Regions from separate parts of the Luteimonas lutimaris genome, predicted to be linked through region 1. Evidence: predicted binding sites of a transcription regulator. Region 1 holds the regulator's gene; each other region holds the start of a gene.
What was found. The regulator HrcA, encoded in region 1, represses chaperone genes, less so after heat shock. The targets are predictions, from matches to a motif close to TTNGCACTCNNNNNNNNNGAGTGCNAA.
Positions count from the first base shown of each region.

Region 1 (2,266 bases):
CAGGCGGCGATCAGGGCGGACGAATGGGCCTGGCGGCGGTGGGCGGCGTCGAGGTCGGCGATCGCGGCCGGGTCGATCGGTTCGCGGTCCAGCTCGGCCAGCTGGTGCTCCAGCCATTCGCCGCGCTCGGCCACGTCGCCCGGACGGCCCTCGCGGGCCCGTGCGAGGGCATCGCGCTCGCGCAGCAGGGCGTTCCAGTGCGCGGCGGCGGCGGCGACCGCCTCCAGCCGCGCGCCGTGGCCGCCGAAGGCGTCGAGCAGGGCAAGCTGGCTGGCGCGCGAGAGCAGCGCCTGGTGTTCGTGCTGGCCGTGGATTTCCACCAGCAGCCCGGCCAGCGTGGCCAGCTGCGACAGCGGGGCGGGACGGCCGTTGATCCATGCGCGCGAACCGCCGTCGGCGCGCAGCGTGCGGCGCAGCTGGCAGGCGTCGCCGTCGTCGAGTTCCTGCTCGAGCAGCCACTGGCGGGCCGCGTCGGAGGCGGCCAGGTCGAATTCGGCGTGCAGCTCCGCGCGCTCGGCGCCGTGGCGGACCATGCCGCTGTCGGCGCGCTGCCCGGACAGGAAGCCCAGCGCATCGACCAGCAGCGACTTGCCGGCACCGGTTTCGCCGGAAATGACGGTCAGGCCGGCGTCGAACTCGAGTTCGGCCGCGGTGACGACGGCGAAATCACGGATGGCGAGGTGGGTGAGCATGCGCGCGGATTGTGCAGGCGGGTGGGGTGGATGGCCAAGGGGCAAACGGCCGCCGGCGCATGGAAAACCGCCGTCGTCTCGCCGGATGCGACCGCCGGCGGGCGTGGCGGCGTTCATTGGCGTGGCTTGCGCCGGCCCTCGGCCGGGCTTATATCCAAGGCCATGGCAAACAGGATCGACCAGCACGAAGCCCTCGACCCGCGCACGCGGCAGCTGCTGCGCACGCTGATCGCGCGCTACATCCGCGACGGCCAGCCGGTGGGTTCGCAGACCCTGGCGCGCCACGCCGGGCTGGACGTGAGCTCGGCGACCATCCGCAACATCCTCGCCGACCTCGAGGAAAGCGGCCTGCTGGCCGCGCCGCACACCTCGGCCGGGCGCGTGCCCACCGCGCGCGGGCTGCGGGTATTCGTCGACAGCCTGATCGAGTGGCGCTCGCCCGGCGAGCGCCAGATCCAGCTGATCCAGGACGGCCTGGCGGCCCACGCCTCGACCCAGGAGGTCCTGCGCGAGGCCTCCTCGCGGCTGTCGGACATCTCGCATTTCGTCGGCCTGGTGACGGTGCCGCGGCGTGACCGCTTCGCCTTCCGCCATATCGACTTCGTGCGCCTGGACGAGCGCCGGGTGCTGGCGATCCTGGTGTTCACCGACGGCGAGGTCCAGAACCGCGCGGTGGAGGTGTCGCGGCCGCTGTCGGCCAGCGAACTGGAGTGGATTGCCAACTACCTCAACCAGAACTACGCCGGCCTCGGCCTGGAGGAGATCCGCGAGCGGCTGGTGGCCGAGCTCGACGATGAGCGCCGCGAGGTGGACAAGCGCATGGCGGCCACCGTGGCGCTGGCGCAGGCCACGCTGCAGATCGACGATGGCGAGGACGTGCTGGTCAGCGGCCAGACCAAGCTGATGGGGGGCGCCCAGGGGCTGGCCGACATCGAACGCCTGCGCGAACTGTTCGAGGCCTTCCAGCGCAAGAGCGAGCTGCTGCAGGTGCTGGAGGGCTGCCTGCGCGCCGACGGCGTGCGCCTGTTCATCGGCGAGGAGTCGGGGGTGACCTCGATGGAGCAGTGCAGCCTGATCGCAGCGCCGTACGCCAGCGGCGGACGGGTGCTGGGCGTGCTGGGCGTGATCGGGCCGACCCGCATGGATTACGACCGCGTCATCACCACGGTGCAGGCCACGGCCCAGGCGCTGTCGAGGACGATGGCCGACAGGGTGGGGTGAGCAGCCGGCCAATGCCCGGTCGGCGTTGGCTGCGGCGGCGAACATCCGGCCATGGACCCGCGTCACCGGGGGTTGGGTTTCCCGCCCCGGCCCCTACATCATCGCCAGTGCCGGCACCCGCAGGGGCCGCCGGGCGTCATTGACCCGAGAATCCATTCCGACCGGACGACCATGCACCCAGACCAAGACGAAGCCCCCCAGCAGGACGCAGGCATTGCCGAAGGCAGCGACGCGGCTTTCGAATCCGCCCACGAATCCGCCCAGCTGGTCGAACAGCTCCGGGGCGAGCTTGAACAGCTCCGTGCCCAGTCACTGATCGAGCGCGCCGAGCTGGAGAACCAGCGCAAGCGCCT
Region 1 is NZ_BAAAZU010000004.1:124,853-127,118, forward strand. It holds gene recN (DNA repair protein RecN) at 1-692, opposite strand, end outside; gene hrcA (heat-inducible transcriptional repressor HrcA) at 855-1,913, shown strand; gene grpE (nucleotide exchange factor GrpE) at 2,085-2,266, shown strand, end outside.

Region 2 (2,266 bases), on a different contig from region 1:
GATGAAGGGGTCGTCCAGCTCGGCCGACATCGACTGCTGGTTGTTGATGAAGTACGGCGACAGGTAGCCGCGGTCGAACTGCATGCCCTCGACCACGTCGAGCTCGTTGTCCAGGCCCGAGCCTTCCTCGACCGTGATCACGCCTTCCTTGCCGACCTTCTTCATCGCGTCGGCGATGATGTTGCCGATCGACTCGTCGGAGTTGGCCGAGATGGTGCCGACCTGGGCGATCGCCTTGTCGTCGGCGGTGGGCTTGGAGAGCTTCTTGAGCTCTTCGACGGCGGCCTTGACGGCCTGGTCGATGCCGCGCTTGAGGTCCATCGGGTTCATGCCGGCGGCGACGGCCTTGGAGCCCTCGCGGATGAAGGCCTGGGCCAGCACGGTAGCGGTGGTGGTGCCGTCGCCGGCGTTGTCGGAGGTCTTGGACGCGACTTCCTTCACCATCTGCGCGCCCATGTTCTCGAACTTGTCGGCCAGCTCGATCTCCTTGGCGACGGACACGCCGTCCTTGGTGATCGTCGGGGCGCCGTAGCTCTTCTCGAGCACGACGTTGCGGCCCTTCGGGCCGAGGGTCGCCTTGACGGCGTTGGCGAGCACGTTGACGCCGCGCACCATCTTGGCGCGCGCGTCCTCACCGAAGCGGATTTCTTTTGCGGACATGGTGGAACTCCGGAAATTGGAAATGGGGAATGGAAAATCGATGGATCAAGGGCGGGGGAGCGGGCCTGGGGCGGGATCGGTGCAGATGACCTGCTTCAACGATTCCCCATTCCCGGTTCCCCGCGCGGGTCGCCTCAGGCGAGCACCGCCAGGATGTCGTCCTCGCGCACGATCTTGTATTCGACGCCTTCGAGCTTGTAGGCGCTGCCCGAGTACTGGCCGTAGATGACCTTGTCGCCGACCTTGACCTTGGGCGCGCGCAGCTGGCCGTTGTCCAGCGCCTTGCCTTCACCGATGGCGACCACTTCACCCTTGGTCGGCTTTTCCTTGGCGTTGTCCGGGATGACGATGCCGCCGGCGGTCACTTCGTCGGCTTCGATCGGCTTGACGACCACGCGGTCGTAGAGCGGCTTGAGATTCATTGCAACCCTCGCAAGTGATTGATTAATTTATGAAAACAGCTGGATCTGGGCGCGGATTCTAGCAGTCGCCAAAGACGAGTGCCAAACGCCGCGGACGAGAAAGCCCGGCGAACCGGGTTGCACGGGAGATGGGGGGGCCGGCAGGGCTTTCAAGAGGCAGGCGACGAAAATTTTCGCGGCCGGTCGGCGGATGGCCGGCCCGGCCCGTGTTCCACCTGCCGGACACGCGCAGGGCAACCGTGGAACAGTCCGCACCGGGGCCGGCCCGTACAATCGGGGTATGCCCCAAGCCGTCATCGCATTCTGCACCTGCCCCGACGCCGCCACCGCCTCGCGCATCGCCGAAGCGCTGGTCGGCGAGCGCCTGGCCGCCTGCGTGAGCGTGCTGCCCGGCGTGCTGTCGGTGTACCGCTGGCAGGGCGCGGTGGAGCGCGCCAACGAGGTGCAGTTGCTGGTCAAGACCGTGGCCGCGCGCATGCCCGCGCTGGCCGAGCGCATCGCCGCGCTGCACCCCTACGAAACCCCGGAACTGGTCGCGATCGAAGCCGCGTCCGGACTGCCGGCCTACCTGGACTGGATCGGCGCCGAAACCGCGCCCGATGCCGGCCGACAGGAGCCTCCGAAGACGTGATCCCGAAGTCGTTCGCATCCCGCTGGCCGCGCCTGGCGGCCACCTTCGCCCTGTGCCTGCTCGCCGCCGCGCCCGCGCTGGCCGCCATCCACGAGGACGACCTGCTGCCGGTGGACGAGGCTTTCGTGCTCAGCGCGAACGCCACGTCCGCCGATCGCATCGCGGTCGAATGGAAGATCGCCGACGGCTACTACCTGTACCGGCACCGTGCCAAGGCCGTCGCCACCGACGGCAGCCGGCTGGGTGCGCTCGACCTGCCGCACGGTGAGCCGCACGAAGACGAGTTCTTCGGCCGCGTGGAAACCTTCCGCGGACGCATGGCCGGCAGCGTGCCGGTCGAAGCCGCCGACGGCGGCCAGGTGGTACTGAAGATCAGCTACCAGGGCTGCGCGGACGCCGGCGTGTGCTATCCGCCGCAGTCGCGGACGCTGACCGTCGCGATGCCGGCCGGCGCCGCGGCCGCGGGGAGCACGGATGATGCGGCCGACACCGGCTTTGCGGCACTGGGCACGTCCCTGGGCCAGCCGCGCGGCGGCGGTTCGCTGGCTGGCGG
Region 2 is NZ_BAAAZU010000010.1:1,905-4,170, forward strand. It holds gene groL (chaperonin GroEL) at 1-660, opposite strand, end outside; gene groES (co-chaperone GroES) at 795-1,082, opposite strand; gene cutA (divalent-cation tolerance protein CutA) at 1,363-1,713, shown strand; gene ABD679_RS09410 (protein-disulfide reductase DsbD) at 1,710-2,266, shown strand, end outside.
Region 2: groES (co-chaperone GroES) is a predicted target of HrcA. The motif match lies at 1,141-1,167, and genes of this name have one in related genera.

Region 3 (2,266 bases), on a different contig from region 1:
CCTGATCGGCTTCCGCAACCGGCTGGTGGTGATGCTCAACTGGACCTGGGCGTACTGGAGTTACCAGCGGGCGGCGCGGATCATTCTGGGCAGCCGTGATTCGTGATTGGAACAGCGCCTGAAACTGTCATCCCGAGCGCAGCGAGGGATCTGCTTGACCCACCGACAAGCAGATCCCTCGCTGCGCTCGGGATGACAGGATGACAAGTGACGCACATACGAGAACGGCCCGGTTTCCCGGGCCGCTTCGAATCACGAATCACCAATCACAGCCTTCAGGCCGCAAACAGCGCCTTCATCTTCTTCAGCGCGTTGGCCTCGACCTGGCGGATGCGTTCGGCGGAGACGCCGTATTCGTCGGCCAGCTCCTGCAGGGTGATCTTGTTGTCGTCGTCCAGCCAGCGGCGCTTGATGATGTCGCGCGAGCGGTCGTCCAGGCGGCTCATCCCCTCGCGCAGCAGGCGCAGCTGGTGGTCCTCGCTGTCCATGCGCTCGTAGGCCTCGGACGGATCCTCGTCACTGGTGCGCAGATAGGCGGCCGGCGACGGCGGAGCGTGGTCCTCGTCGTCGCTGGCGGGCGCGTCGAAGCCGATGTCGCGGCCCGACAGGCGCGACTCCATCTCCAGCACTTCGCGCTCGGACACGTTGAGGTCGGCGGCCACGGCGCGCACTTCCTCGGCGTTCAACCAGCCCAGGCGCTTCTTGCTCTTGCGCAGGTTGAAGAACAGCTTGCGCTGCGCTTTGGTCGTGGCGACCTTGACGATGCGCCAGTTCTTGAGGATGTACTCGTGCATCTCGGCGCGGATCCAGTGCACGGCGAAGCTGACCAGGCGCACGCCCACTTCCGGGTCGAAGCGCTTGACCGCCTTCATCAGGCCGATGTTGCCTTCCTGGATCAGGTCGCCGAGCGGCAGGCCGTAGCCGTTGTAGCCGCGCGCGACGTGCACCACGAAGCGCAGGTGCGAGTGCACCAGTTCGCGGGCGGCGTCGAGGTCCTCGTGGTCGCGGAAGCGGTGCGCGAGCGCCTGTTCGTCCTCGACGGAGAGCACCGGAATCTGGTGCACCGCGCCGATGTAGGCGTCCAGCGAGCCGAGCGCGCTGGGCACCGGCAGGTTGTTGGGGACGAGGGAATTGCTGAGCGTGATGGCGGTCATGGGCATTATTTTAGCAGTGTCCATATACGACTGCTAATGAAAGGAGAAGTTCCCAGCGTTCCATTCATGCAACGGTCGGCCGGATCTGGCGGGGGCTGCAGCCAGGGAAACGACGATCGCGGCGGCTGCGGGACAGAATGCCTGCCCGTCGGCGCCTCCCGGGCGCATGGGGTCCGGGTTCGACCGGCCCCCGGCGCCGGAGTTCCGGGCAAAAAAACCCCGGGCGGACCCGGGGCAAGGAAAAGAAGAAGCGCGGTCCGCGTCGCCGGTGGCCGCACCGGGAGAAGGCCCGGCCGGCCGGGGCGTGCGTCGCGCCGCCGGCGGGGCCGGCGACGCGGGCCACGCAGGCGCTACAGGTCGAAGCCGAAGCCGATGCCGGCCGAGCTGTCATCGCTGCTGAACGCACCGCCGATCGAGAACGACGCGCGATCGCCGATCTGCTTGGCGTAGCCCACCGACAGCGCGCTCTCGCCGTTCTGCCAGCCGGCACCCACCGCCACGCGGCCGCGCTCGCTGCGCCCGCCGGCGGCGTTCATCGCCATGTTCATCATCGCCGAGCTCATCGCCCCCATCCGGTCGATCCGCTTGTCCTGCTGGTTCAACCGGTTGCCGAGGTTGTCGCTGAGCTGCTGGAACTGGTCGTCCAGCGCGGTGAACTTCGTATCGGTGTAGGCGTTGGCCGAGGCCAGCGTCTTGGTCGCCGTGGTGTCGGTGTAGGCGTTGGCCGAGTCCAGCGTCTCCTGGTCGACCGCGGCCGGGGCCGGGGCCTGGGCCACCGGCACGGACTGGCCACTGGTGGACGGGCCGGTGGGCGACGACGTCCCGGTGGTGCCGGCATTGCGCGACGAACCCGATTGCGGCTCGGCGCCCGCCACGCGGTCGTCGACCTGGCTGGCGTTGCTGGCCGCGGTGGCGGGGGTCGCGCCCTCCGTGGCGTTCGAGGTACCGGCTTCCAGCGCTCCGAGGCGGCCGTCGATGCCGCTGATCGCGCCGTCCAGCGCACCCAGCGCGTCACCGACGTTGTAGTAGTTGCCACCCTGGATCAGGTAGGTCGGGCCGCTGAAGCCGTTCGCACCCATCGATGCACCGCCGCCGAGGAACTGCGCCATCGA
Region 3 is NZ_BAAAZU010000002.1:17,190-19,455, forward strand. It holds gene ABD679_RS01900 (NAD(P)/FAD-dependent oxidoreductase) at 1-106, shown strand, start outside; gene rpoH (RNA polymerase sigma factor RpoH) at 276-1,154, opposite strand; gene ABD679_RS01910 (YadA-like family protein) at 1,505-2,266, opposite strand, start outside.
Region 3: rpoH (RNA polymerase sigma factor RpoH) is a predicted target of HrcA. The motif match lies at 1,165-1,191, and genes of this name have one in related genera.